Regions from separate parts of the Bacillus sp. FSL H8-0534 genome, predicted to be linked through region 3. Evidence: predicted binding sites of a transcription regulator. Region 3 holds the regulator's gene; each other region holds the start of a gene.

Region 1 (7,682 bases), 1.4 Mb from region 3:
AATTGCTATTGTGTTATTAGCAGTACTTGTTGTAGCGTATCAAGTATTCTTTACTTCTGATACAACAGAGCAAGCATCTTCTCCAGACAAGAAAGTATCTCAGCAAACAACGAAAGATAATAAAGCTGAGAAAACGAAAGAGAAAGAAGAAGCTAAGAAACAAGAGCAAGCAGCAGCGAAGAAAAAAGAGGACGAAGAGAAACAAAAAGCTGAGGAAGAAGCAAAAGCAAATGAAAAGACCCCAGCTGAAAAAACACAGCCTAAAGCAACAGATGCTTATACGAAACCTTCTTGGAAGCCAGTTGGTACAACGCAAGGTGCAACACCGGCAATGACATTTCAACAAGGATCAGCAGATTGGAATGAGATGAAACAAGCAATTTCCGCTGCAATCGAAGTTCCAGTGGAACAATTGGTTATTCACCGCATTGGGAATAACGGTAAGCAAAAAGCGTACGGTAATGTTCAAGATAAACAAACTGGTAAAAGATATTATGTAAATATTGATTGGGTAGAAAATGAGGGTTGGAAACCAGCACTTGTTCAAACTCTAAACTAAAAAAGAGAGAGGTTCTTAGAACCGCTCTCTTTTTTAGTTAGCGTAATTTTTTTAATTTAAAATGAACAACTGCGCTGTAATAAGGTCTTTTGCTCTCGGGATCCATAACCATTTGATGAGAAATATGATGAACTTCCAGCATAAGTGCTTTGTTATTGTCAATTTGTTCGTTAATTTTCTTTTCTAAGGAAACTAAGTTTGGTGCTTCAAAAAATTCTACTTTATCTTCCAGCATTTCAAACGTAAATGACACAAAAAACGCTCCTCTCCATATAATCAAGTTAAGTGTAACAAAGAAAAGAAGGAAATACCATTTCCGTTTCAATTGACATTTTCGTAAAGAAAGCATATCATACTGATAAAACCGATAAGAAAAAGGGGAATTTTATATGGGTACAGAATTTAACGGTTTATTTGATGAGTGGGCTCATACGTACGATTCATTCGTACAAGGCGAAGATATACAATATAAAGAAGTTTTCGCTCGTTATGAGGAGATTTTAGAGGATGTAGTAAATAAATCATTTGGAAATGTATTAGAATTTGGTGTTGGCACTGGTAATTTAACAAATAAATTATTACTTGTTGGCCATACTGTTTACGGGATAGAGCCGTCACGTGAAATGCGTACAATCGCAAAGAAAAAGCTACCAGAAGGATTTTCAATTACAGAGGGAGATTTTCTTTCTTTTGATGTTCCCGATTCTATTGATACAATTGTAAGCACTTATGCGTTTCATCATCTAACAGATGAAGAAAAAGATGTAGCAATTGCGAAGTATAGTCAATTGCTTCATAAAGGTGGTAAAATAGTGTTTGCTGATACGATATTTGCAGATCAAGAAGCGTATGATAAAACTGTTGAAACTGCAAAACAAAGAGGTTTTCATCAGTTAGCAAACGATTTGCAAACAGAATACTATACACGTATTCCGATCATGCAATCTATTTTTGAAAACAATGGCTTCCATGTAACATTTACGAGATTAAATCATTTCGTTTGGGTAATGGAGGCAACTAAGCAATAGAAAGAGGGATTAGATTGAGAATTGCTGTAATTGGAGCAATGGAAGAAGAAGTACGTATTTTACGTGACAAATTAGAACAAGCAGAAACAGAAACCGTTGCAGGTTGTGAATTTACGAAAGGAACATTAGCAGGACATGAAGTAATCTTGTTAAAGTCTGGTATTGGTAAAGTAAATGCGGCTATGTCGACGACAATTTTATTAGAGAGATACCAACCTGAAAAAGTAATTAATACAGGCTCAGCTGGTGGATTCCATCAATCTTTAAATGTTGGGGATGTTGTCATCTCAACAGAAGTTCGCCATCATGACGTGGATGTAACTGCATTTGATTACGAATATGGTCAAGTGCCAGGGATGCCACCAGGATTTAAAGCGGATGAAGCACTAATAGCATTAGCTGAGAAATGTATGAAATCCGAAGAGAACATTCAAGTTGTGAAAGGAATGATTGCAACAGGGGATTCATTTATGAGTGATCCAAACCGAGTTGCAGCAATCCGTGATAAATTTGAAAATCTTTACGCAGTAGAAATGGAAGCAGCAGCGGTTGCGCAAGTATGTCATCAATACAAAGTACCATTTGTAATTATTCGTGCACTTTCTGATATTGCTGGTAAAGAATCAAACGTTTCATTTGATCAATTTTTAGATCAAGCAGCTCTCCATTCTACAAACTTTATTGTAAAAGTGTTAGAAGAGTTAAAGTAATGTAACAAAAAGGCAACTGTCTCATATAAAGAAGATACATACAGTTGCCTTTTCTTTATTGGCAAATAAGGAGGAGAACACGATGAAGGTGTATCGTGGAGTTCATGAATTAATCGGTCATACACCGATTGTAGAAATTACTCGTTTTTCACTTCCAGAGGGCGTTCGTTTATTTGCAAAGCTTGAATTTTATAATCCAGGTGGAAGCGTGAAAGATCGCTTAGGAAGAGAATTGATTGAAGATGCACTAGCAAAAGGACTTGTAAAGCCAGGGGGAACAATTATTGAACCGACGGCAGGGAATACTGGCATTGGACTGGCACTCGCAGCACTAGAGCATGATTTACATGTAATTGTTTGTGTTCCAGAAAAATTCAGTATTGAAAAGCAAGAGCTGATGAAAGCACTTGGTGCAACAGTTGTGCATACGCCAACTGAACAAGGAATGACAGGCGCAATTGCGAAGGCGAAAGAATTAGTAAAAGAAATTCCAAATTCATACTCTCCAAGTCAATTTGCAAATGATGCAAATCCACGTGCCTATTTCAAAACATTAGGCCCAGAGCTGTGGGAAGCGTTGGATGGAGAGATTAACATATTCGTAGCAGGTGCAGGTACTGGCGGTACATTTATGGGAACTGCCTCCTATTTAAAAGAACAAAATTGTGAAATTAAAACGGTGATTGTAGAACCAGAAGGATCTATTTTAAATGGTGGTGAAGCAGGTTCACATGAAACAGAAGGAATCGGTCTTGAATTTATTCCGCCATTTTTAAAATTATCATATTTCGATAAAATTCATACCATTTCTGATCGAAATGCATTCAGACGTGTGAAAGAATTAGCGCAGAAAGAAGGTCTTCTTGTTGGTAGTTCTTCAGGAGCAGCATTTCATGCGAGCCTATTAGAGGCTGAAAAGGCAAAACCAGGTACAAATATTATAACGATTTTTCCAGATAGCAGTGAGCGTTATTTAAGTAAAGATATATACAAAGGGTGGGAATAAAAAATGAGAGCAAAAACAAAGTTAATTCATGGTATTCGCATAGGAGAACCTTCAACTGGATCTGTAAACGTACCGATTTATCAAACAAGTACGTACAAACAAGAAGCAGTTGGTAAACATCAAGGATACGAATATTCACGTACAGGTAATCCAACGCGTTCAGCATTAGAAGAAATGATTGCCGTATTAGAAAACGGTCATGCAGGATTTGCATTTGGTTCAGGAATGGCTGCTATTACAGCAACTATTATGTTATTCTCAAAAGGAGATCATGTCATTTTAACAGATGACGTATATGGCGGAACATATCGTGTGATTACAAAAGTATTGAATCGTTTCGGTATTGAACATACATTTGTAGATACAACAAATTTAGATGAAGTAGCAGAAGCAGTACGTCCAAATACAAAGGCAATTTATGTAGAAACACCAACAAATCCATTATTAAAAATTACAGATATTAAGCAAATTTCTACATTTGCAAAGGAAAAAGGTCTATTAACAATTATTGATAATACATTCATGACGCCATACTGGCAGTCACCAATTTCTTTAGGAGCAGATATTGTACTTCACAGTGCAACGAAATATTTAGGTGGACATAGCGATGTTGTTGCCGGATTAGTTGTTGTTAATAGCGCGCAATTAGCAGAAGACCTTCATTTCGTTCAAAACTCAACAGGTGGTATTCTTGGACCACAAGATAGCTTCTTGTTACTTCGTGGTTTAAAAACATTAGGAATTCGTATGGAAGAACATGAAATAAATTCACGCGCGATTGCTGAGTTTTTAAATAATCATCCAAAAGTTAATAAAGTATACTATCCAGGCCTTGAATCACATCCGAATCATGCATTAGCAACTGAACAAGCGAATGGATACGGTGCAATTATTTCATTCGATGTAGATAGTGCAAAAACGCTAAATAAAGTACTTGAGAAACTGCAGTATTTTACGCTTGCTGAAAGTTTAGGAGCAGTAGAAAGCTTAATTTCTATTCCAGCTCAAATGACACATGCATCTATTCCAGCAGATCGTCGTAAAGAGCTAGGAATTACAGATACATTAATTCGTATTTCTGTCGGTATTGAAGATGGCGAAGATTTAATTGAAGATTTAGCCCAAGCATTAGCATAATAAAAAAGCACTGCTAAAAAGGCAGTGTTTTTTTTAAATACAATTTGTGAAACTTTTCACAAATTAGACACACACAATTAAAAATATTTCGTGTATAGTAAAATCATGAAATAATACTTCACACATAAATATGTGAAACATTTCACAAATAATAGGATTCATGTAGGAAAAGTAACTCTATTTTTTTACGCTAATAGGGACGCATTAAGACCCTTAGGGTCTATTTAAGTCCATATAGCAGAATAGGAGGAAATTACATGGTAGTCAAAGAGAAAGTTGTAAATGAAACGCAAGAAGTGGTAGAAATGATTGAGGCGTTAGTAAAGAATGGTAAAAAAGCTTTACAAGCATTAGAAGGTTTTACACAGGAACAAATTGATAAAATTGTACATGAAATGGCACTTGCGGGCGTGGATCAACATATGCCGCTTGCAAAAATGGCTGTTGAAGAAACGGGACGCGGTGTGTATGAGGATAAATGCATTAAAAATATTTTTGCAACTGAATATATTTGGAATAGCATAAAAAATGACAAAACAGTGGGGATTATTCGTGAGGATCCACATGAGGAAGTAATAGAAATTGCAGAGCCGGTCGGTGTGGTTGCTGGGGTAACGCCAGTAACAAATCCAACGTCAACAACGATGTTTAAAGCGATCATTGCGATAAAAACGAGAAACCCAATTATTTTTGCATTCCACCCTTCAGCGCAGCAATGTTCTATCGCAGCTGCAAAAACAGTGCGCGATGCTGCAGTGAAAGCTGGTGCACCAGAGAACTGTATTCAATGGATTGAAAAGCCTTCTGTTGAGGCAACAAAACAATTAATGAATCATGAAGGTGTAGCGCTTGTTCTGGCAACAGGAGGAGCAGGAATGGTAAAATCAGCATATTCAACTGGTAAACCAGCTTTAGGAGTAGGACCAGGTAACGTTCCATGTTATATGGAAAAATCAGCGAATGTGAAACGTGCTGTGAATGATGTAATCTTATCAAAAACATTTGATAACGGTATGATTTGTGCTTCTGAACAAGCAATTATTGTAGACAAAGAGATCTATAATGATGTGAAACAAGAAATGATAGCAAACAATTGTTATTTTGTAACAGAAGATGAACGGAAGAAATTAGAGAAACTTGTCATTAATGAAAATACATGTGCAGTAAATAGCGATATTGTTGGGAAATCTGCTCACTACATTGCATCACTAGTAGGAATTGCAGTACCAGAAGATACAAAAATGCTGGTTGCAGAAATTAAAGGAGTCGGCGCAAATTATCCGCTATCCCGCGAAAAATTAAGCCCAGTATTAGCTTGTATAAAAGCAAATTCATTAGAAGAAGGATTGCAGCATTGTGAAAACATGTTAGAGCTTGGCGGTTTAGGACATTCTGCAGTTATTCATTCTACAAATACAGAAGTACAAAAACAGTTTGGTTTACGTATGAAAGCATGTCGTCTTATTGTGAATGCTCCGTCAGCACAAGGCGGAATTGGTGATATATATAATGCTTTCATTCCATCGCTTACACTTGGATGCGGATCATACGGAAAGAACTCTGTATCTCAAAACGTAACGGCAACTCATTTAATGAACGTAAAGAGACTTGCAAATAGAAAAAAGAATATGCAGTGGTTCAAGCTGCCACCAAAAATTTATTTTGAAAAACACGCTACGCAATATTTAGCAAGTATGCCAAACATTTCACGAGCATTCATTGTAACAGATCCTGGAATGGTTCAACATGGATATATTGATGTAGTAACGCATTATTTAGGTCAACATAGAAATGATGTAAAAGTAGAAATATTCTCTGAAGTAGAACCAGATCCATCAGATGAAACTGTATTTAAAGGTGCAGAAATGATGAGAAGCTTCAAGCCAGACGTGATTATTGCTCTTGGCGGCGGATCAGCGATGGATGCAGCAAAAGGAATGTGGCTATTTTATGAGCATCCAGAAACAGAATTCTTTGGTATCAAACAAAAGTTTTTAGATATTAGAAAACGTACATGCAAATATCCAAAACTAGGAACTAAAGCGCAGTTTGTTGCGATTCCTACAACATCTGGAACAGGATCAGAAGTGACACCATTTGCGGTTATTACAGATAAAAAGAATAATATCAAATACCCGCTTGCTGATTATGAATTAACACCAGACGTTGCAATCGTTGACCCGCAGTTCGTTAAGACAGTACCACCACATGTAACTGCTGATACAGGAATGGATGTATTAACACATGCGATTGAAGCGTACGTATCTATTATGGCAAACGATTATACAGATGGATTAGCTTTAAAAGCAATTGATCTTGTCTTTAAATATTTACCACGTGCATATAAAGATGGAAATGACGAAGAAGCTCGTGAAAAAATGCATAATGCTTCAGCAATTGCTGGGATGGCATTTGCCAATGCGTTTCTTGGTATTAACCATAGCTTAGCGCATAAAATTGGACCGGAGTTTCATATTCCGCATGGACGTGCTAATGCAATCTTAATGCCGCATGTTATTCGCTATAATGCAATTAAACCAAGAAAACATGCACTATTCCCTAAATATGAGCACTTTGTTGCGGATGAGCGTTATGCACATATCGCAAGAATGCTTGGTCTTAAAGCACGTACAGTAGAAGAAGGCGTGGAATCATTAGTACAAGCTATTATCGCCCTTGGAAAAGAATTAAATATTAATATGAGTGTTGCTGGCCAAGGTATTGAAAAAGAAGCATTTGAAGCGGTTGTTGATATACTTTCTGAACGAGCATTTGAAGATCAATGTACAACGGCAAATCCGAAATTACCGCTTATTTCAGAGTTGAAAGAAGTGTATATGCAAGCTTATAAAGGTGTATAGAAAATTTGAAAGAGCCGTTTAGCAGCGGCTCTTTTTACTTTGGAAAACATCTCCCTCATTGGCTGTATTTACTTGCCTCAGAAACGATTAGAATATGATAGAGTGAGAGGGAGGAGTGGTAGAAGTATGAAAGAATTACAACAGAAAATAGCAGATTATATTCGCTTCGGTCAAGTTCTTCTTGCGCTAGCCACATTTTTAATGATTGGTTTATTAATCCCAAATGGAGGGAGAGAAACTGTACAATCCTTTGCGATGATGGGTGTTATTGTTTTATTTTTAGGGATGTCATTTTTCTTTTTCAAGCGTGTTAAAGTATTGCGTGACAGGTTAGAGGAGAACGAGTATGAATAAGATTGATAGATGAAACGCTACGAAAAG
Region 2 (7,682 bases), 1.1 Mb from region 3:
ATACGCCGGTGAAGAAACAACGGAAGTCACACTCTCTTGTAGAAGCACTGCAAAACTTCACAGTCATTGCTGAAGTGAAGCGAGCTTCTCCATCTAAAGGTGATATTCATTTACATGTAGATGTACCAAAGCAAGTAAAAATGTATGAAGAGTGTGGCGCCGGAGCAGTTTCTGTTTTAACGGATGAACAGTTTTTTAAAGGATCTTTTCAAGATTTAGAAACAGCACGAGCAAATAGTAATATTCCGCTTCTATGTAAAGATTTTATTATCGATACAATTCAAATTGATCGGGCATATGAAGCTGGAGCGGATCTCATTTTACTTATCGTTGCTGCACTATCAGAAGAAAAACTACGAGAGTTATATGCATACGTGCAAAAAGTAGGATTAGAGGCAATTGTAGAAGTTCACAATGAGACAGAATTAGAGGTAGCACTAGCATTAAATCCTCATGTGATTGGAATAAACAATCGGAATTTGAAAACATTTGAAGTGGATTTGAGTACGACAGAAAATCTAGGGAAACGATTGAATGAAGAAAATATGCTTTGGATTAGTGAGAGTGGTATTCATACGGAAGAAGATATCGTACGTGTGAAGCAGGCAGGTGCAAAAGGAATTCTTGTTGGGGAAGCGCTGATGACTGCACCTTCTGTAAGAGACTTCTTTCAATCACTGAAGGTGACAACGTGAAAGTAAAGATTTGCGGCATTATCGATGTAGAAACAGCAAAGAAAGCGTGTGAATACGGCGCAGATGCTATTGGATTTGTATTTGCGAAAAGCAAAAGGGAAATTACACCTGAAAGAGCAAAACAGATTATTGATGAGCTTCCAGCTGATGTAATGAAAGTTGGTGTTTTTGTAAATGAATCGGTAGAGGTCATTCAGAAAATTGTAAATGATTGTGGTTTAACACATGTACAACTGCATGGGGATGAAGGAAATCATCATATCGGAAGATTGAATATTCCGTCTATAAAAGCAGTTGGTGTACATTCGAGCGAAGATATAGAGCAATCACCAGACTATGAAGCTGATTTTCTCTTATTTGATAGCCCGAAAGAAAAGTTTCATGGTGGAAATGGGAAAATATTTTCATGGAAGTTGCTAGATGATATGCCAAATGAAATTCGTAAAAAGTGTATTTTAGCTGGTGGATTACACATTGAAAACATTAAAGAAGCAATTGAAACTGTTAAGCCATATATGGTAGATGTCAGCAGCGGAGTAGAAACGGATGGAAAGAAAGATAGCGAAAAAATAAAACAATTTATTAGAAAAGCGAAGGAGTGTTAAACATGCAATATGCATATCCAGATGAAAAAGGTCACTACGGTATATACGGAGGACGTTACGTTCCAGAAACACTTATGCAATCTGTTTTAGAATTAGAAGAAGCGTATAAAGAAGCGATGCAAGATGAAGCATTTCAACAAGAATTAGAGCATTATTTACAAACGTACGTCGGAAGAGAAACACCGCTTTATTTTACGGAGAATCTGACAAAGTATTGCGGAGGGGCGAAGATTTATTTAAAGCGTGAAGATTTAAATCATACCGGAGCACACAAAATTAACAATACAATTGGGCAAGCGCTTCTTGCAGTACGAATGGGTAAGAAAAAGGTTGTAGCTGAAACAGGAGCTGGACAGCACGGGGTTGCAACGGCGACGGTATGCGCCTTACTCGGTTTAGAGTGCGTCATTTTCATGGGAGAAGAAGATGTAAAACGACAAAAGTTAAACGTCTTCAGAATGGAACTATTAGGAGCGAAAGTGGAAAGTGTCGCAGCAGGTAGTGGAACATTAAAAGATGCAGTAAACGAGGCGCTTCGTTACTGGGTTGCACATGTGCACGATACGCACTATATTATGGGATCTGTTCTTGGACCGCATCCATTCCCGCAAATTGTACGTGATTTCCAAAGTGTAATCGGGAAAGAAACGAAGAGACAATATGAAGCGCTAGAAGGGAAATTACCAGAAGCAGTTGTTGCTTGCATCGGCGGTGGAAGTAATGCAATGGGAATGTTTTATCCGTTTGTACATGATAAAGAAGTTGCTCTTTACGGCGTAGAAGCAGCAGGAAAAGGGATTCATACAGAGAAGCACGCAGCAACATTAACAAAAGGAAGCGTTGGCGTTCTTCATGGTTCGATGATGTATCTCCTTCAAAATGAAGAAGGACAAATTCAGGAAGCGCACTCTATTTCAGCAGGGCTAGACTATCCAGGAGTTGGGCCAGAACATAGTCTGCTAAAAGATATTGGCCGTGTCTCTTACAACTCAATTACAGATGACGAAGCGCTAGCTGCATTCCAGTTACTAACGAAAAAAGAAGGAATTATCCCGGCATTAGAAAGTTCACACGCAGTGGCGTATGCATTAAAACTTGCGCCTACAATGAAGCAAGATGAAGGACTTGTCATTTGTTTATCGGGCCGCGGTGATAAAGATGTTGAAAGTATAAAACGTTATATGGAAGAGGTGTAAACGATGGGAGTAGAAAGAATTACAGCAGCGTTTCAAAATGGAAAAAAAGCATTTATTCCTTATGTAATGGGAGGAGATGGAGGTCTAGAGAAGTTAAAAGAGCAAATTCATTTTCTAGATGAAGCAGGAGCGAGCATTGTTGAAATTGGTATTCCTTTTTCTGATCCAGTTGCAGATGGACCTACAATTCAAAGAGCAGGAAAACGAGCATTAGACAGTGGAACAACGCTCGGAGGAATCTTTCAGGCACTAGCGGAAGTCAGACAAGAAGTAAATATTCCATTCGTACTTATGACATACTTGAATCCTATTTTAGCATTTGGTAAAGAACGTTTTATCGGAAGTTGTCTTGAAGCTGGTGTAGATGGAATTATTGTTCCAGACTTGCCATATGAAGAACAAGATATTATCGCATCGCTCCTTCGTGATGCGCATATCGCACTTATTCCGCTTGTAACAGTAACGAGTCCAATCGAACGAATTGAAAAGATTACGAGGGAGTCACAAGGGTTTGTTTATGCGGTAACGGTAGCGGGGGTCACTGGGGTTAGACGTGACTTTAAGCAAGAAATTCATAGCTACTTAGAAAAGGTAAAAGCACATGTACATCTTCCAGTAGTTGCTGGATTTGGAATCTCAACGACTGAGCAAATTGAGGAAATGATTACGTTATGTGATGGAGTGGTTGTGGGAAGTAAGGTAATTGAGCTTTTAGAAACAGAAAAAGAAGAGGAAATTTGTGAACTGATTGCTGCAGTGAAATAAGAAGAAGAGGCTGCCTGTTAAGGGGCCTCTATATTATATGAGCAAGTTTCAAGCCATTAAGACCTTGCAAATTAGTGGGGGATTCTTCATCTCCCACTAATTATTAGTTGAGCGAATTGGCTTTTACGGTCAGTTGATTCCCCAACTGACATGAAAATATCAAGAATGATTGACGTAAACCAAAGGTGTTGTTAAAATTATTACTGGAATTAATGTGAAGTATTTCACAAATTGTAGTTTTTAATGTGAAAACATTCACAAATGTTGAGTTTGTTTCTTAAAAATTTTTTTAAAAGGAGTTATACGTTATGAAAAGAATCGTAACACTAAGTACTCGTAAACTGACAGATACAGTAAAACATGGTGGGTGTGGCGCATGTCAAACATCTTGCCAATCAGCTTGCAAGACATCTTGCGGAGTTGCAAATCAAAAATGTGAAAACATAATGAACAGATAGAAAATGAGAAACGTACCGCCCAACTGTTTCCCAGATGGGCGGCCATTTTTATCCCGCATGAACAAGAAGTAAAAACCCCATTAACGGAAGTTTTACTTTATAGATAAAAGGAGTTTGATTATTAAATATGATTCATCAATATAAATTAAACGGATACAACATCGTACTCGATACCTACAGTGGATCAGTACATGTTGTTGACGACCTCGCTTATGAAATCATCACGCTTTATGAGACTACTGCTGCAGAAGAAATCATAACAATGATGCTAGAAAAATACGTATATGATTCCGATATCTCTGAGAAAGACATTCGAGAAACCATTGCAGATATCGAAGAGCTAAAAAATGATGGGGAACTCTTTACTGAGGATGAATATAAGAGTCTCTCAATTGATTTAAGAAACCGCCAAACTTATGTAAAGGCCCTCTGCCTCAATGTTGCACATACATGTAACTTATCATGCGAATACTGCTTCGCCAGCCAAGGAAAATACAATGGAAGCAGAGCGATTATGAGTTATGAGGTTGGCAAAAGAGCTATCGATTACCTATTGGAAAACTCCGGTCATCACCGAAACCTCGACATCGATTTCTTCGGGGGAGAGCCGCTCATGGCCTGGAAAGTTGTAAAACAGATTGTCGCTTACGCAAGAAGTAAAGAAAAAGAGTACAAAAAAACGTTTCGCTTCACCTTTACTACAAATGGCATGTTACTAAACGATGAAATCACTGATTTTTTGAATAAAGAAATGTACAATGTCGTATTGAGTCTTGATGGAAGAAAAGAAGTCCACGATCACCTTCGTAAAACGGTAACTGGAAAGGGGAGCTATGAGTATATCGTTCCGAAGTTCCAAGAATTCGTCAAAAGCCGTGGAGATAAAGAATACTATGTGCGTGGAACCTATACTCATAACAACGTTGACTTCACCAATGACATTTTTCATATCGCAGATCTTGGTTTTGACAAGCTCTCGATGGAACCGGTCATCTGTAATCCACGGGAACCATATGCACTCACCGAAAAGGACCTTCCAGATATTTATAACCAGTACGAAATTCTCGCCAAGGAAATGCTAAAGCGTGAGGAAGAAGGTAATGGATTCACTTTCTACCATTACATGCTTGATCTCTCAGAAGGCCCTTGCATCCAAAAGAGAATTTCTGGCTGCGGCTCAGGAACCGAATATTTCGCTGTCACACCATGGGGCGAGATTTTTCCTTGCCACCAGTTCATCGGGGATAACGAATACAGTATGGGAAACATTTGGGATGGGATTACAAAACAAGAGATGCAATGTCAATTTAAAGAGAGCAGTTGCTACTCGAAGCCAGAATGTCAGGACTGCTGGGCGAAACTTTACTGCAGTGGTGGTTGCCCTGCCAACGCATTGCATGCAACCGGCTCCATCAATGGAATCTACGATTTTAGCTGTGACATCTTCCGTAAGAGAGTAGAATGTTCCATGATGGTTAAAGTAGCTGAATCCATGAGAACTATGAAAAAAAACAAACAAGCCGTGGCACAATAAGCATAAAGATATTATGAGGTTGAGAGATAAGTCAAAATTTGATTTATGCTCAGCCTCTTTGAAAATCTTCTTTTTCTTTTAGACAAAAAATCCCCACTGATTAAAGTTTCACTTTATAAAATGGAATTCATTATGTAAATTATACCATTTCATATACGAGTATTTTGAATTTATTCAGTTAATATAATAAAGGATTTTCACCAAAACGTTTTGCTAATCCTTCTTCATCGTCTTCTTCCCAATCGAACTCAATTTCAGGCATAGATGAATCATGTCCCTTTTCATCTAATAAGGAATCAAATGTATCCCAAATATCGTCGTCCCATTCTGTATCTCCCGTTTCTTTTAAGAGCAGTTTGGAAATGGATTTCATAATCTGCAATTTCGCCCGTGGGCTGAGAAGTTAAGTGTTCCACCAGCCATTCGCTCGTTTCCTCTTTTTGATTCATTTCTGAAATCAGCTGCCAAAATTGTCCTTTGTTCATATCTATAACCCCTTTTGAGGAATATAGTATTTCTTGTAGTGTATCGTTTTTTCGATCATTCACTTGATAAAGAATAGTGAAAAACTGTTATAAAACGAATTGAATATTCTGACATCTATTATATAATAGTTACAATTGTATCTTATAAGAAACGAGATGATGGTATGGCTGTATGGTTAGCCCTTATTCCAATTATGATGATTTTCATTTGTTTATTTGTATTTAAGCAAACATCGCTGAAAGCCTCGCTGATTTCTTATGTTGTATGTACTGGAATCGTTTTACTAACGCCAATGTTTCGACTGCAAATGGGAGAGGTCATGCATGCAACAATTAAGGGCGGGTTAATTTGTTTTATTGTAGGGTATGTTCTGTTTTTTGGTATTCTTTTATTTCACCTCATGAACAAAATGGGGTATATCGATCAAGTTGCACGTTTTATCGAACAAGTTACACATGATCGATTATTACAAATGCTCTTAATGTGCTTTGGAATTTGTCCACTTATCGAATCAGTGAGCGGATTTGGAATTGGTTTTATGGTGGCAGCTCCTATTTTTCTTTCGCTTGGTTATAAACCGTTCCAAGCAGTCTTGTTATCGTTTATCGGTTTATTGGCGAGTTCCTGGGGTGCGATGGCAACAGGGACAATTATTGGATCGCAGCTTATCAATATGCCATTAGTAAACTTAGGATCTAGTACAGCATTACTCAGTATTCCTTTTTTTGCATACTTTGTCTTACTTTCTTTGTATGTAGTTGGTGGTTGGCAAGCGGTGAAGGAAAAATGGAAGGAAGGGTTCGGTTTTTTTCTCTTATTTTCTATATCAATCTATCTGTCTAATGCATACGTAAGCGTTGAACTAGCCGGGATTTTAAGTTCCATCGTAACGATTACATTTGGCTTTCTTATCATTAAGATGACAGCGAGGCAAGGAAAGGGGTTTTTATCGGAGCATGCTGCCACGACGCAGCGAGAAGTTTCTATCGTGAAAATTATAAGCCCTTATTTATTTTTAACAGTTTGTATTTTACTTTCTCGTCTCATTCCGTCGTTACATAATATGCTACAATCTTACGCGATTCTTGATTTACCATCGTATTCTTACAAACTAGCGTTATTATATTCACCGGGATTTTGGCTTGGGATTACATGTTTATTTACCATCGTTTTTTTCCGTATTCCTTCTTCTATTATAAAACAGTCTTTATCGCAAACGATTAAACAATGGATACCGTTTGCGATTACAACGACAATGTTCATTGCTATTTCAGAATTGATGGGTGCCGCGGGTATGCATACATTATTAGCAGAAGCAGCAGGAAGTACATTTGGAACATTATTTGTCTTCGTTGCCCCGTTCATCGGTGCAATTGGTGGTTTTTTAACGGGAAGTAACGCAGGATCAAATGCGATGTTTATTAAACTACAAATGCAAACGGCGCAGAATGTAGGACTTCCGTGGCAATATGTTACGACTTTGCAAAATACAGCATCATCCGTAGCGACAATTGCTTGCCCGTCACGGATTACGCTTGGGGCCTATTTATGTAATATTCCATTTCGTGAGAATGAACTACTAAAGAAGACAACGCTTATGATTTTTGGAGCGGTGTTAATTGTGGTGGTGGAAGTTGCAGGTTGGTATGTATTGCGATGAAATATTTGATGAAATCCTCTACTTTAGGAGGATTTTTGTTTGTTAGTGGATAATTTATAAAAGAACAAGTGTTTCCATTACATGAAGAGGAGATGATCCCATGCCCTTAAAAAACTATGGCGTTTTAAAAGGTACCGCACTACAATCTATGATTGGAAAAGGGAAAACACCTCATTATCAAGTTCATTTGCAAGATGAATCGGGAGTAGATTACCGGATTGCAATTAATGTGAAATCGCAGAGCTATCCATCAGAAGTATTATATTTTGCAAGTGAAAATATT
Region 3 (7,682 bases):
ATAGTCCGACATTCAATATTATTAAAGAGTACAAAGGGAGATTACCGCTATATCATATGGACGTGTATCGTTTAGCGGAAAGTGAAGAAGATTTAGGGTTTGATGAGTATTTTTATGGTGAAGGTATAACAGTAGTAGAATGGGCTCATTTAATTGAATCTTTTCTGCCAAATGAGAAATTAAAAATAAGCTTGTTCCATACAGGTGATGATACAAGAAAAATTGTGTTAGAGCCAAGTGGTGAACGCTATATTAGATTATGTGAGGAGCTATTACAAGATGAAAGTACTAGCAATTGATACTTCAAATTATGTAATGGGGATTTCTCTTATTGATGGAAATACTGTTGTCGGAGAAATCATTACGAATTTAACCAAAAATCATTCTGTACGCCTTATGCCGGCTGTAGAACAACTTCTGAAGGAATGTAATATAAAGCCGAAAGAGCTAGACAAAATCATCGTAGCGGCTGGTCCTGGATCTTATACAGGAGTTCGAATTGGTGTGACTGTTGCAAAAACATTAGCTTGGTCGTTGCAAATACCGATTGTCGGTGTGTCTAGCTTAGAAGTAGTGGCTGCGAATGGAGCGAATTTCCAAGGGGTTATTTGTCCATTGTTTGATGGACGTCGCGGACAAATTTATACGGGCTTGTATACATATAAAGAAGAGCAGTTATCTTCTGTAGAAGAGGATCGAATTATTCTTATTATTGATTGGTTACAGATGTTAAAAGATAAGGGGCAACCTGTTTTATTTATCGGCAATGATGTAGAACAACATAAAGAAACGATTGTAGAATATTTAGGAGATCGAGCTGTGTTTGCTTCTTTTACAAAGAACAACCCAAGACCAAGTGAGCTAGCATTTTTAGGATTACAAAAAGAGGAGCAAAGTGTGCATACATTTGTTCCGAGCTACCTCCGTTTAGCAGAAGCAGAAGCAAAATGGCTAGAAAGTCAAAAAAAATAGGGGTTATCAAAATGGATATTACATTTAGAAAGATGACGACTGATGATATTGCTCAAATTGTAGTAATTGAAGAAGCGTCATTCCCAACTCCTTGGACTGCTGATGCATTTTATCGTGAATTGACGATGAATGAATATGCACATTATGTCGTAATTGAAAAAGATGGTGTGGTAATTGGATACTGTGGATTGTGGATTATTATTGATGAATCACATATTACGAACATAGCCATTTTGCCAGAATATCGCGGTCAAAAACTTGGAGATGCTTTGCTGAAAGAAGTAATGGATCAGGCAAAAGAAATGGGAGCAAAAACGATGACACTTGAAGTACGAGTGTCAAATGAAGTAGCGAAGCAGTTATACCGAAAGTATGGATTCCAAAATGGTGGGATTCGTAAACGATACTATACAGACAATTATGAAGATGGTCTTGTAATGTGGGTGAATATATAATGGAAAAAAATACGATTATACTTGGTATTGAAACGAGCTGTGATGAAACGGCTGTAGCGGTTGTTAAAAATGGAACAGAAATAGTGGCAAATATTGTTGCTTCACAGATTGAGAGCCATAAGCGTTTTGGCGGAGTTGTGCCGGAAATTGCATCTCGTCATCATGTAGAACAAATTACAGTTGTATTAGAAGAAGCATTAAAGGAAGCGAACATTACATTTGAAGATATTGATGCAATTGCTGTGACGGAAGGGCCAGGTTTAGTAGGGGCACTTTTAATTGGTGTAAATGCAGCTAAAGCAGTTGCCTTTGCTCATAATATTCCTCTTGTTGGTGTTCATCATATTGCTGGGCATATTTACGCGAATCGCTTAGTAAAAGAACTACAATTCCCTTTGTTGTCACTTGTTGTGTCTGGCGGGCATACAGAGCTTGTTTATATGAAAGAGCATGGTTCGTTTGAAGTAATTGGCGAAACGAGAGATGATGCGGCAGGAGAAGCATATGATAAAGTTGCACGTACACTATCTATGCCATATCCAGGTGGTCCTCATATTGACCGTCTTGCTCATGAAGGACAACCAACGATTGATTTACCACGTGCATGGTTAGAACCAGATTCGTATGATTTTAGCTTTAGTGGACTGAAATCAGCAGTTATCAACACTGTGCATAACGCAAAACAACGTGGAGAAGAAATCGCACCAGAAGATTTAGCAGCTAGCTTCCAAGCGAGTGTAATAGATGTACTAGTAACAAAAGCAGCACGTGCTGCAGAAGCGTATGATGTAAAACAGGTGCTTCTCGCTGGTGGCGTTGCAGCGAATAAAGGACTTCGTGCACGTTTAGAGGAAGAGTTTGCAAAAAAAGAAGAAATCGAGCTCATTATTCCACCGTTATCTTTATGCACAGATAATGCAGCAATGATTGCAGCAGCAGGAACTATTGCATATGAGCAAGGAAAACGTGCAACATTGGCTTTAAATGCAAATCCAGGATTAGATATTGAAGCATAGTTATACACATAATTAACCACAACTTGTGGATAAAACCCATATTATCTGTTGATAATATGGGTTTTATTGTGAATATTAAATGTGCATAATTTTTTTGTGATTTGTGGATAATGTGGAAAAGTTATTTTTGTGTTTATATGATAAAGGTGGATATGTGCATAAGGTTGTGGATAACACTATTGAGGTCAGACCTTCGACCATAATCTTTTGTATTGAAAAATAAACAAGGTAGTTGAATGGCTTTCAACTACCTTGTTTTTATCATATAAATATATAAGGGTTATACGTGTAACTCTTCCCATTCCGCCATAAACTGCTCTAATTTTTCTTGTTTTGTTTGCTTTGCTGTTGTAATCTCACTAGCTCGTTCGTAGTCAGCATATACTTCAGGTAGACAAAGCTCCTCTTCTAATTGTTCAATTTCTTCTTCTAAATTTGCAATGTTTTGTTCAATTTCTTCAATCTTTCGGATGCGTTGGCGTTCTGACTTCTTACGTTCTTTTTCTTCAAGGTAATTTAATTTTTCTTGAGCGATAGTTTTTTGGACTGTTGCATCCTCTTCTTGTTGTTCAAATTCCGCACGTTCAATCATTTCATTTTTCTTTTCAATATAGTAGTCATAGTCACCTAAATATTCTTGTGCACCACCTGTTGATAACTCAACAACTGTAGTTGTGACACGGTTAATGAAATAGCGATCATGGGAAACGAATAAAAGAGTCCCAGGATAATCAATTAAGGCATTTTCTAAAATCTCTTTACTATTTAAATCGAGATGGTTTGTTGGCTCATCGAGAATCAGTAAATTAGATTTTTGCATCATCAATTTTGCTAGAGCTAATCGTGCTTTTTGACCACCACTTAAGGAAGATACTGGCTTTAATACATCGTCCCCTGTGAATAAAAAGTTACCGAGTATCGTGCGAATTTCTTTTTCTGGCTCTAGCGGATAATCATCCCATAGTTCGTTTAAAACACGCTTAGATGATGTTAAGTTTGCCTGTTCTTGATCATAATATCCAATAGATACATTTGAACCGAAAGAAACTTCACCGCCTAACGTCTTTAATTTATTCACAATTGATTTTAATAATGTAGATTTCCCAATACCATTTGGACCAACTAGTGCGACACTATCACCGCGGGTTAAGCGCATATTTACATGTTCAATAATCGGTTCTTTGTCATATCCAATTGAAACATCCTTTATTTGTAATACATCGTTTCCGCTTTGTTTTTCGATATCAAAGTGGAAGGATGCTGATTTAGAATCACCTAATGGTCTAGTTAGTAATTCCATTCTGTCTAACTGCTTCCGACGACTTTGTGCACGCTTTGTTGTAGATGCACGGGCAATGTTCTTTTGGACAAAGTCTTCTAGTTTAGCAATTTCCTCTTGTTGTTTCTCATAACGCTTCATTTCCTGCTCATGTAGTGCAGCTTTTAAATCTAAATATTTACTGTAGTTACCAACATATCGTCTGCTTTCTTTATTAGAAATTTCATATACTTGTGTAACAAGCTTGTCTAAAAAGTAGCGATCGTGGGAAACGATTAAAATAGCTCCAGGATAGCCTTGTAAGTATTGTTCAAGCCATGTTAATGTATCGATATCTAAATGGTTTGTTGGTTCGTCCAAGATGAGTAAGTCTGGTTTTGTTAGCAGTAGTTTCCCAAGAGCAAGTCTTGTTTTCTGTCCACCACTTAACGTAGAAATCGTTGTTTGGTGTGTTTCAACCGGAAAACCAAGTCCACTTAAAATGGAGCGAATATCAGCTTCATATTGATAACCACCTTGATCCTTGTAGTCTAACTGTAATTGATCATAATCAGCGAGTAATTTTTCGTACGTAGCAGCATTTGAAAAGTTCTCTTCCTTACCCATGTCTAGCTCTAACCTTCGAAGCTTCTTTTCCATTTGCTGCAGATGAGTAAAGACAGTAAGCATTTCATCCCAAATTGTTAAAGAAGTTTCTAAACCAGTATTTTGGGCCAAGTATCCAATTGAAACATCTTTTGGTTTTATAATTTCTCCACCATCGTGAGATAATTCACCGGCAATTATTTTTAATAATGTAGATTTTCCAGCACCATTTCGACCAACTAGTGCAATGCGATCTTTTGTTTGAACTTCCAATTTAATGTTTGCAAGAATTGTTTCAGCACCGTATAATTTTGAAAGCCCATTCACTTGTAATAAAATCAATGTTTTCACCTCAAATAATTTCTTAACTTTGCCATGTTTATATTTCTCAATCATACTAAAAATAGTGTATAGTTTAAAATAAGAGAGAAGTCTTCTCTCTATTATACAAGGAAAGTCATAAGTGCTAAACTTCTGTATTTGTTTTAAATCTGTGAACAAAGATAGGAAGAGAGGAGAGGTTATATGGATCAACAAAAGATTCCACAGGCCACTGCCAAACGATTGCCTCTATACTATCGATTTATCCAAAACTTATCTCTTTCTGGTAAGCAGCGTGTTTCATCGGCTGAATTGAGTGAAGCTGTAAAGGTAGATTCAGCAACAATTCGGAGAGATTTTTCATATTTTGGAGCGTTAGGGAAAAAGGGATATGGATATAATGTGAATTATTTACTATCATTCTTCCGAGAAACGCTTGATCAAGATGATATAACACGTGTAGCACTTATTGGAGTGGGTAATTTAGGGACCGCTTTCTTACATTACAATTTCACCAAAAATAATAATACAAAGATTGAAATGGCATTTGATGTCAATGAGGAGAAAGTTGGAAAAGAAATCGGAGGAATTCCTGTATATCATTTAGATGAATTAGAAGAGCGTTTAACAAATGATATACAAGTGGCAATATTAACAGTACCTGCTACTGTTGCACAGGCTGTAGCAGATCGATTGGCCGAAACAAATATACACGGAATTTTAAATTTTACACCAGCACGATTAAATGTTTCAGAAAATATAAGAATTCACCATATTGATTTAGCTGTAGAATTACAAACACTCGTTTATTTTTTGAAAAATTATCCACAATAAAACGCAGAGGAAATCCCTCTGCGTTTTATTGTTGCTTTTTCTTTGTAAATTTGACTAAGATAAGTCGAAGTGCCAAATTAAAATCAATTGTTGCCATAGCAGCAAACAGCAGTGTCCCAAAGTTCCAAATTGTATCTGTAACGTTCGTAATTGCGAAACGTGTAAAGACACAACCAAGAAGGAAATACAGTGCTGCCATGAACAATGGTGAGTTCCTCATATTTAAAATCCTCCGATAAATCCTTGCATTTTTTCTGCTTCTTTAATCATTTCTTGTATTTGTTCGTTACTTACCAGTACTTGGGCTATTGCAACTAATGTATTCATCGCAACATGTGCCATAATAGGAACGATAATTCGCTTTGTTTTTACATATAAAAAGGCGAATACAAGCCCCATGGAAGTGTATACCAATAAGTGTGTAAAATCAAAGTGAATTGCTGCAAATACAAGTGAGCTAATAATAGCAGCGATAAAGAAGTTGAATTTCTTATACAATGTACCAAATAAAATTTTTCTAAAGACAATTTCCTCTAAAATAGGCCCTATTATTGATATAACAATAAGGAACCATGGGGTGGTCCGTGCTATTTCCATCAAGCGAGCTGTGTTCTCAGATCCAGGTTTAATGCCCAATAAACGCATTTCGATTGTGCCTGCAATTGTTTGAGAAAAGAAAGCTAAAAAGAAACCGATAAAGATCCAACCGATTGTGGCAGGAATACTGGCGCGTTTTGTATCGAAACGACTTTCACGAATATCTGTTCGAAGTAGTAAAAGTACAATACATAATGCAATGAAAAAGCTAATAATTGCCCAGTGACCAGTCAGTAGCTGCATTTTTTCTTCTCTGGTGAACCCCCTATTATCATATAGTCCGGTTTTCAAAAGAAGCGGTAATCCAACAATACCTGATAATTGCATAAGAATGTATGTAACTATAATCCACCAATATTGTTTTTTCAAATTGGTTAACCATCCTTTCTAACTCTAGTTTATGAGATAAGGCGGGATAACATGTAAACATCCAGCCGGGGATACGTAATAACCATTCATATTATTATTTTTTTGTAAATCTTTCTTTGAAAATGAAATAGGAGACAGGAAAAAGCTGTACCTATAGAGAAAACAACTTATGGCATCTTCCATATTGTAACATACGATAAGTGAAAACGCTGATTCATATATATAAGGCTTTCGCGAGAATGGTTGCAGCGATAACAGAATGATTTTTCTTAGGAAGTTATATAAAAAAAGTTTATATAGCAATTTGCGAAAAAATTATGATTTTTTTACTTGCAAAAGAAAATTAGATTATTTATTATTATAAGTGTGTTAGCACTCGAGGTCGTTGAGTGCTAATAAAGAAAATTTACATAGAAAAATGAGGAGGTTATTGTTCATGCTAAAGCCATTAGGTGATCGCGTTGTAATTGAGCTTGTTCAAGCAGAAGAAAAAACAGCAAGTGGTATTGTATTACCAGACACTGCAAAAGAAAAACCACAAGAGGGTAAAGTTATTGCAGTAGGTACTGGTCGAGTGCTTGAAAATGGTGAGCGTGTTGCTTTAGAGGTAGCAGCAGGTGATCTTATCATCTTCTCAAAATATGCAGGTACTGAAGTGAAATATGAAGGTACAGACTACTTGATTTTACGTGAAAGTGACATTTTAGCAATTATCGGTTAATTATATACATTTTAAAAATCCAAGGGGGTCAATTATTATGGCAAAAGATATTAAATTTAGTGAAGAAGCACGTCGTTCGATGCTTCGCGGTGTCGACACTCTTGCAAATGCAGTAAAAGTAACGCTTGGACCAAAAGGTCGTAACGTTGTACTTGAGAAAAAATTCGGTTCACCACTTATTACAAATGATGGTGTAACAATTGCGAAAGAAATCGAATTAGAAGATGCTTTCGAAAACATGGGTGCAAAATTAGTAGCAGAAGTTGCTAGCAAAACAAATGACGTAGCTGGTGACGGAACAACAACTGCAACTGTATTAGCACAAGCTATGATTCGTGAAGGTTTAAAAAACGTAACAGCTGGCGCGAACCCAATGGGTCTTCGTAAAGGTATCGAAAAAGCGGTTGTTACAGCAATTGAAGAATTAAAAATAATTTCTAAACCAATCGAAGGTAAATCTTCTATCGCACAAGTAGCTGCTATTTCATCAGCTGACGAAGAAGTAGGTCAATTAATTGCAGAAGCAATGGAGC
Region 4 (7,682 bases), 1.2 Mb from region 3:
ATGGATGATCAAAGACCTTGCCCCTTCGGTTATGTCTTAGCGACAACAGTCGAAACTGCTTTGAATTTTTTGCACAATTCTGATGTAGATATTATATCGCTCGATTATAATATGGGATGGCGTCAGAAAAATGGTTTGGATTTTTTAGAAGTTTTTTGTACGGAAGGCCTTTATGTACAGGAAATTCATTTACATACAAATGATTCAATTGGTATGCAGTACATGTTAGAACGGATAAATAAAGGAAAAGAAACGAGAGAGATTTCCTCAAATATACAGGTGAAATGCACTGGAAGTTAAAAAGCTCCAAGGGGATCCTTGGAACTTTTTTAGTGTTTCATCTGTGCTTGTAAAGGGATGATTTCTTCTTGTTGAACTGCTTCTAAGTTATCTTCTGCCGCTTTAGGCTCTGGATTTTTTTGAGTTAAATAATGATATACCATACCAACGAATACGGATCCGCCGATAATGTTGCCAATTGTAACCGGAATTAAGTTATGGATAGCACCAGCGAAAGAAATTGTATCAGGATGTGGTGATACTAAAGATAGTGCAAATAATGATAAGTTTGCAATACTATGTTCATAACCGGATAAGAAGAAAGTAAAGACAAGAAACATCATAATAAGTATTTTTGCTGTATCTCCTTTTACTTGAGAAGGTAGGAAACATGCAAGGCATACGAGCCAGTTACATAAAATCGCTTTGAAAAATAATTGCATTGTAGGTGTTCCCATTTTTACTGCAACGACTGTACTCATTAAATGTCCATGATTGATTGATTGGAAAATACCAGTTGCGTAAAATAACAATGCAAAAAATACTGCACCTGCTAAGTTACCTACATAACAAGCGATCCAATTACGAAGTGTATCGCCAATTGTTGTTTCCTTTCGCAGAGTTGCGACTGTAAAATACATTGTATTTCCTGTAAATAATTCAGCTCCGCCATATATAATTAATATAAGTGCAATTCCAAAAAACATAGAAGATGCTAAATATGTTGCGGGTGAATTTACAACATTGAAGAAATTCCCTAATTTAAAACATAGTACAATAGTAAAACCAATATAGATGCCAGCTAGTGCAGCGCGAATGAAATATTGCATTGGATTTGCATCCAACATTTGTTTCTTTTTCTGCGCAAGTTGTACAACGTAAGCTAATCCTTGTTCTAGCATAATAATACGCTCCTTTAGTACATTGTCTATAAGTACTCCTCATATGAATAAGGTACACGTATTTACTCTTAGTTTCAATAAGTTTGTGCAATGTTTCACAAAAAGGACATACCTTCTGAATGAAAGCGTTAACAAATTGTGGTATCATATCATATGTTTGTAAAAATAGAGGGAAATGGCAACTTTTTATGTAATAAAATGAAACTTCTATCATTTGGGTGTTATCTTTCAAGGATGGCAAATGGATTAGTTATCCTCTATCTATTTTTGAAGGGGGGACTATTTAGTGTCAGGTAAATGAAAAAACGCTGTTGTTACAGCGCTTTTTCATCCAAATTCTTTTGTGTATTTTGGACACTTGTATCTTTAGATAAGAACCAACCACCCATTGCAATTCCAATTAGTACAATCCAAAATCCAATTTTCCATGGTGCTGATTCTGGGAAACTGTGTGGAATAACATTTAAAGCAGGGTGTGCTAACGTATAAACTGCTAGTTTCACACCAACCCAACCAACAATTAAGAATGCAGCAGTTTCTAACCCTGGTTTACGTTTTAATATTTGTACGAAAGCAGATGCAGCAAATCGCATAATGATTAAACCAATGAGCCCACCTGTAAAAATAACAAGAAATTGTCCTGTATCAAGACTACCAATTGTACCAAGGCCTGTTTTTGGTAAAGTCATCGCTAATGCAACAGCTGCTAAAATAGAATCAACGGCAAACGCAATGTCGGCAACTTCAACTTTAAATACTGTCCACCAAAAGTTTTCTTGTTTTTTCTTTGTTTCTTTCTCTTCAGTTTCTTCATGTGTATTCTTTTTAACATATGTTTTGAATAAATGGTTACCAGCGATAAACATTAAATAAATCGCCCCCAGTGCTTGCACTTGCCATACGTCGACTAAGAAAGAGATCATAAACAATGATCCAAAACGGAACACGAAAGCTCCTGCTAATCCGTAAAATAATGCTTTTTTTCGTTTGTCTTCTGGTAAATGTTTTACCATAATGGCAAGGACTAGAGCGTTATCTGCTGCTAAAATTCCTTCTAGTGCAATTAAGATAAGCAATACCCAACCATACTCCAATAATAATGATACATCCATGTACATTCTCCTCTCAATTGTATAAATCCTAAACAAGTGAAGAGGTTTCCCCACTGTTTAGTTTCCCCATACTCCAACCTATCAACGACGGAAGGAATTGGAAAAGAATACAAAAAAGACCTCTGCCGTTGATAGGCAAAGGTCTTGCTAGACATATGTAATAAAAATGCCAACAAAGCCGGAAGAACTGAGTTCTACGTAATGACGACTTTGTTTCCAAGAATATATTCTTGGACGCTACTCCCCTTTGGAAATATGCTATTGTATTTTCATTATATGGATAATGTAAATGTTTGTCAACCTGTTAAAATGTCTTCGTTTGGATATTTTATCTTTCTTTGTTTTTTATGTGCAAAAGAAAATGCTAATGTTAAAGGACCCATTTTTCCAAAAAACATCATAAAGATAATGGTTATCTTTCCGATTATTGTCAATTTTGAGGTAAGTCCCATACTGAGACCAACAGTCCCAAATGCCGAAAATACTTCAAAGGCACTCATTAAGAGGGGAACTTGTTCGGTGATACTTAAAATTAATATGGCGAAAAAAATAAATGAGATTGAAATGACTACAATGGCAAGTGATTTTACAATCAAACCATCTTTTATTGATTTTTTAAAGATGACAATGTCATCTTGCTCTTGTAAAAATTTAAGAACCCCGAGTAGCATAATTAAAAAGGTTGTTAATTTAATGCCGCCACCTGTTGAAGCACTACCAGCTCCAATGAACATGAGCAACATCATTAGTAAAAGAGATGGTTTTGTTAATTGTGCCATGTCTACAGTATTAAAACCAGCTGTACGTGTGGAAACAGCTTGGAAATAGGCTGCTAGTCCTTCTTCAAACGGTGTAAATCCTTTCATAGAAATTGGATTATGGAATTCAAATATAAAAATTAAAATTGTAGCAGCAATATTTACAATAAGAGTAGATGAGAGCATAAGTTTAGAGTGTAATGTAAGGTTCTTAAAGTTGCGTTTTCTTTTTATATCCACTATGACTGTGAAACCAATTCCGCCTAAAATAATGAGAGAGGAAATGACTATGTTGACGAGTATACTATGAGATTGTGACATTAAATTATCAGTCCAAATGGAAAATCCGGCGTTGTTAAATGCTGAAATGGCATGAAAAAAACTATAATATAGTCCGTTAAAAACACCGTATTTTGGAACCCATTCAAAAGCAAGAAGAAGAGTAGCGAAACATTCAATGGTAAAAGAAAATAGAAATAATGATTTTGCGAGACGAATCACTCCGCCGATATTTGTTTGATTTAATGCTTGCTGTAGTAAAATTCGATTTTGGAGACCGATTTTTCTCCCGAGCATAATCGCGATTAATATAGCAAAGCTCATAATGCCGAGACCGCCAACTTGTATGAGTGTTAAAATGACAAGTTGCCCAAATAGGGTGAACACTTTTCCGGTGTCAACAACGCCAAGTCCTGTAACTGTAAATGCAGAAACAGTTGTAAATAATGCATCTAGCCAAGAAATTGAAGTTGTAGTGGAGATAGGCAGTTTTAATAGGCATGTTCCGATAATGGATAGTGCAATAAAAGATAACGTAAGTACACGAGGAGGACTCATTTTAATATTAATCCGTTTCATAGTATATACCTTTCCTTTCGGCTTGCTCTTTGTAGTATGTCAAAAAGAATTACAATGTATGTTGAAAAGGAAAAGAGGCAGAATATATCTGCCCCTGAATCAATTATTTATAGAATTATCCACGTAATTGTTGTTGTGCTAAGGAAACGAGACGTTTTGTTACTTCGCCACCGACAGATCCGTTAGAACGAGATGCTGTATTCGAACCTAAGCTTACACCAAACTCTTGTGCAATTTCATATTTAAATTGTTCTAGCGCTTGCTCAGCACCAGGAACAAGTAATTTATTTGTTTTTACCATTGATAACACATCCTAATTTATATTCCAGTTTATTTGTTTTTAATGAGCAGTAAAGGAATGTTTTGCTGATACAAGCTAGCTCACTGTATAAACTGGTATCGTTAGTGTATGTGTTATATGTTTGGTCATACACGGAAGTAATCGGTGAGATTAGAAGTTATTGGATACGAAAAAAGAGTAGCATGTGTGCTACTCTTTTTTCATTATTGTTGCTGTACCTTCGACAACTATATCATTCCATTGATTATATACATTTGTTTGCAACGTAATAATTTTTTTATCATCACGTTTTTTGATAACTTCTGCGACTACGCGTAAGGTATCACCAATTTTTACAGGTGCACGAAATGATACATTTTGTGATAAATAAATTGTGTTTTTTCCTGGTAATTTTGTTCCGAGAATGGTCGAAATAAATCCTGAAACAAGCATACCATGTGCAATTCTTTCTTTAAACATTGTTGTTTTTGCAAAAGAGTCCAGAATATGAATTGGATTTACATCCCCGGTCAGTTTTGCAAAAGTGATAATGTCTTCATTGGTAATCGTTTTTGTTAAGGATGCTTGATCGCCAACTTGAATCTCATCATAATGAAGCTCTGGAACAGACTGCGCTTCTTGAAATGGATTCATTTTTTCCTCCTTCTTTTCCATATCGAAAAATGTAAGCCATCTTGATGCAATGGGAGGAAGAAAGAGTTTAGTTTGTTCTGCGGTAAGCTGCCACATTTTCCTTACTTGATGGAAGTAAATAGATTTTTTGAGTTTTCCTCGAACTTTTTTACGAGTTCCAGTTGTGTAGATTTGAATTCTTCCAAAAAACCTTCTAATTGTTTTTGACCCTCGTCACGTTGAAGTTGTTGTTGTTCAATGAATTGTTTTGTTGTTTCTTCAAACTTGCCGTTCGTTTGAGTAAGAATCGATAAAGATGTTTTTGTTGGAGACACAGTAAGTTGATGAATATGATTAGAAAGTTCGTTCCATTTTTCTTGCCATTCGTTAATTTGTTCATTTAAGGAGTTGCCTGTGAATTGCTTCACGTATTCTGTATATTGACTATTAAATTGAGTAGTGAATTGTTGTAGTTCTTTTTCGAGTTCATCTACTCCTGCTGTTAATTTATGCAAAGCATCCTGCTGTTGTTTTAAAGTTTCTAAAGTAAGTTGCTCCAATTGTTTCCCTGCTGAAGAGAAAAGGGAAAGAGAATGTGACCAATTTTTCCAAAATGCATCGACCAGTTCGTATGGTTTAGTTTCCATGGTTTGACCTCCAAATATTTTTTTGCATATTGTGAACGCAGATTATTCTGCTGTACCACCAGGTGAAGATGAAGATTTTTTTTCATCCTTTTCTGGAGAAGTAGAAAATGGAAAGAATGCATTGGTGTATAACGTGAAGAATGTTCGCAACATATTTTGGTAATGTTCAAAAGAGGTCGCGCATGTTGCTAAATATTGCTCTCCATATTCTGTTAAAGAATAAATTCGCTTTGCTGGCCCTCCTTCACTTGTATCCCAAGTGGAAGATATGAGGTTTTCTTTTTCTAACTTGCGCAAGGTTCTATAAACATTACCTTGGTCAACGGAAGAAAAGCCAATATCCATTAGCATTTGAATCAGTTTGTAACCGTGAAGACTCCAGTCTTTTAGACAGAGAAGTAAGAAGGGAACTAAGAAGTTTTTTGGCATGGAGTTTGGTTGTTTCGCTTGGTTTGTTTCCAAACTTTCTTGTTGTTCTGGTTCATTATGTAGCATGATTGTGCATCACCTCATGAATCAGTTAAATGGAATTTTTTGCTTATAAGTGCAATTTACACCTATCTGTTTTCTATGTCAATACATTTGTTGGAATATAGAAAAAAACAAAATACAGACTTGAAGTTTTATTCAGAATATTAGAAAATAGTGAATAGGTTGAATTGTTTCAAAAACGAATAAAGGAGTGTAGGAGAAGTGATTGATCAAAAATTCGATCCACTACAAGCATGGAAAGAAGCTTATGAACAGACCGAAACATTTTGGGGAAAAACGCTCAATGAAACAATCAAAACAGAAGAATATTCTGCTTGGATGGGAAGCGTTCTAGATTTGAATTTGTTTTATCAGAAGATGTTGAATGATGCAACAAAAGGCTATTTAGAAAAAGTGAACATGCCAACCCAAGACGATATCGCAAGAGTAGCTACGCTTGTTATTAACTTAGAAAATAAAGTTGATAACATCGAAGAGTTTTTGGAAGAAAAAGCAGATTCTTTAGGACAATCTCCTACGCTAAAACGTGATGTAACAAAAGTGAAACAAGATATTCGTACATTAGAAGATAAAGTGGATAAGATTTTAGGATTACTTGAAAAACAAAATGAAGTGTTAGCAAAATTACAGGAACCAGAGAAAGAAGTGGCGAAAGCGCCTCTGAAACCAGAGAATAAAAAGTAGTTAAGAAGTGTTGTTTATACGTTCAAAAAGGGAAAGGGAGAACCTCTTTTACGAATGGTATGAACAGCTGAAAATAGTTTGTATGTAGAATATCGTTTTAAAATATGCATCAAGGTGATGCATTCTTATATCTAACAAATTCAATAAAGGGGGAATAGAAATGGTTCAATTAAATGGTAAAGTAGCAATCGTAACAGGTGGGGCAAAAGGAATTGGTAAAGCGATTACAGTAGCATTAGCAAAAGAGGGAGCAAAGGTTGTTATTAACTATAATAGCAGTAAAGAAGCGGCTGAAAATCTAGTGAATGAATTAGGAACAGAAGGTCATGATGTATATGCAGTTCAGGCAGATGTTTCTAAGCTAGAAGATGCGAAGCGCCTTGTAGATGAAGCTGTGAATCATTTTGGTAAGGTAGATATTCTTGTAAATAATGCTGGTATTACAAGAGACCGTACTTTCAAAAAATTAAACCGTGAAGATTGGGATCGCGTAATCGATGTAAACTTAAGTAGTGTATTTAATACAACGAGTGCGGCACTTCCTTACATAACAGAATCAGAAGAGGGTAGAATCATTAGCATTTCTTCTATTATTGGACAAGCTGGTGGATTTGGACAAACAAACTATTCAGCAGCAAAAGCTGGTATGTTAGGATTTACAAAGTCATTAGCGCTAGAACTTGCGAAAACAAATGTAACAGTGAATGCGATTTGCCCAGGATTCATTGATACAGAAATGGTAGCAGAAGTGCCGGAAGATGTTCGTCAAAAAATCGTTTCTAAGATTCCAAAGAAACGTTTCGGACAAGCGGATGAAATTGCAAAAGGTGTTGTATACTTGTGCCGTGATGGAGCGTATATCACTGGTCAACAGTTAAATATTAACGGCGGATTATATATGTAATGAAGCAAGGAGAAAGTGCATATCCATAGCAGGAGTGCACTTCTTTCTTGAAGAAGGAAATCAGTTAAAAAGGAGATAGGAAAATGACTACATTCGTAACAGAATGGGAAAAGCAATTGGAACTATACCCAGA

Evidence for each region. Region 3 encodes Rex, which represses fermentation and respiration genes when NADH is low (regulators of the CRP and FNR family bind a similar motif). Its sites were predicted from a motif close to TTGTGAAATATTTCACAA; they were not measured.
Region 1: the regulator Rex is predicted to act here: its motif matches at 4,571-4,588, upstream of adhE (bifunctional acetaldehyde-CoA/alcohol dehydrogenase).
Region 2: the regulator Rex is predicted to act here: its motif matches at 3,474-3,491, upstream of scfA (six-cysteine ranthipeptide SCIFF).
Region 4: the regulator Rex is predicted to act here: its motif matches at 1,265-1,282, upstream of MHH71_RS09025 (formate/nitrite transporter family protein).

What each region holds. Positions count from the first base shown of each region.
Region 1 covers NZ_JBBOUC010000001.1:4,268,463-4,276,144, forward strand. The annotation lists gene MHH71_RS21665 (YrrS family protein) at 1-559, shown strand, start outside; gene MHH71_RS21670 (YrzA family protein) at 597-812, opposite strand; gene MHH71_RS21675 (class I SAM-dependent methyltransferase) at 949-1,587, shown strand; gene mtnN (5'-methylthioadenosine/S-adenosylhomocysteine nucleosidase) at 1,602-2,297, shown strand; gene MHH71_RS21685 (O-acetylserine dependent cystathionine beta-synthase) at 2,380-3,303, shown strand; gene MHH71_RS21690 (bifunctional cystathionine gamma-lyase/homocysteine desulfhydrase) at 3,307-4,440, shown strand; gene adhE (bifunctional acetaldehyde-CoA/alcohol dehydrogenase) at 4,698-7,301, shown strand; gene MHH71_RS21700 (YrhC family protein) at 7,428-7,655, shown strand.
Region 2 covers NZ_JBBOUC010000001.1:1,792,553-1,800,234, reverse strand. The annotation lists gene trpC (indole-3-glycerol phosphate synthase TrpC) at 1-695, shown strand, start outside; gene MHH71_RS09450 (phosphoribosylanthranilate isomerase) at 692-1,300, shown strand; gene trpB (tryptophan synthase subunit beta) at 1,303-2,496, shown strand; gene trpA (tryptophan synthase subunit alpha) at 2,500-3,261, shown strand; gene scfA (six-cysteine ranthipeptide SCIFF) at 3,570-3,719, shown strand; gene scfB (thioether cross-link-forming SCIFF peptide maturase) at 3,847-5,253, shown strand; gene MHH71_RS09425 (hypothetical protein) at 5,432-5,626, opposite strand; gene MHH71_RS09420 (DUF4240 domain-containing protein) at 5,550-5,738, opposite strand; gene MHH71_RS09415 (L-lactate permease) at 5,903-7,399, shown strand; gene MHH71_RS09410 (DUF2278 family protein) at 7,500-7,682, shown strand, end outside.
Region 3 covers NZ_JBBOUC010000001.1:2,858,341-2,866,022, reverse strand. The annotation lists gene tsaE (tRNA (adenosine(37)-N6)-threonylcarbamoyltransferase complex ATPase subunit type 1 TsaE) at 1-299, shown strand, start outside; gene tsaB (tRNA (adenosine(37)-N6)-threonylcarbamoyltransferase complex dimerization subunit type 1 TsaB) at 280-972, shown strand; gene rimI (ribosomal protein S18-alanine N-acetyltransferase) at 984-1,427, shown strand; gene tsaD (tRNA (adenosine(37)-N6)-threonylcarbamoyltransferase complex transferase subunit TsaD) at 1,427-2,443, shown strand; gene MHH71_RS14515 (ABC-F family ATP-binding cassette domain-containing protein) at 2,724-4,649, opposite strand; gene MHH71_RS14510 (redox-sensing transcriptional repressor Rex) at 4,833-5,462, shown strand; gene MHH71_RS14505 (YdiK family protein) at 5,488-5,682, opposite strand; gene MHH71_RS14500 (CPBP family intramembrane glutamic endopeptidase) at 5,685-6,428, opposite strand; gene groES (co-chaperone GroES) at 6,865-7,149, shown strand; gene groL (chaperonin GroEL) at 7,187-7,682, shown strand, end outside.
Region 4 covers NZ_JBBOUC010000001.1:1,703,180-1,710,861, reverse strand. The annotation lists gene MHH71_RS09030 (cyclic-phosphate processing receiver domain-containing protein) at 1-300, shown strand, start outside; gene MHH71_RS09025 (formate/nitrite transporter family protein) at 330-1,181, opposite strand; gene MHH71_RS09020 (TerC family protein) at 1,496-2,293, opposite strand; yybP-ykoY riboswitch at 2,385-2,551, opposite strand; gene MHH71_RS09015 (TrkH family potassium uptake protein) at 2,590-3,909, opposite strand; gene MHH71_RS09010 (alpha/beta-type small acid-soluble spore protein) at 4,025-4,210, opposite strand; gene MHH71_RS09005 (MaoC family dehydratase) at 4,400-4,843, opposite strand; gene phaP (polyhydroxyalkanoic acid inclusion protein PhaP) at 4,945-5,469, opposite strand; gene phaQ (poly-beta-hydroxybutyrate-responsive repressor) at 5,512-5,964, opposite strand; gene phaR (polyhydroxyalkanoic acid synthase subunit PhaR) at 6,163-6,645, shown strand; gene MHH71_RS08985 (acetoacetyl-CoA reductase) at 6,806-7,549, shown strand; gene phaC (class III poly(R)-hydroxyalkanoic acid synthase subunit PhaC) at 7,633-7,682, shown strand, end outside.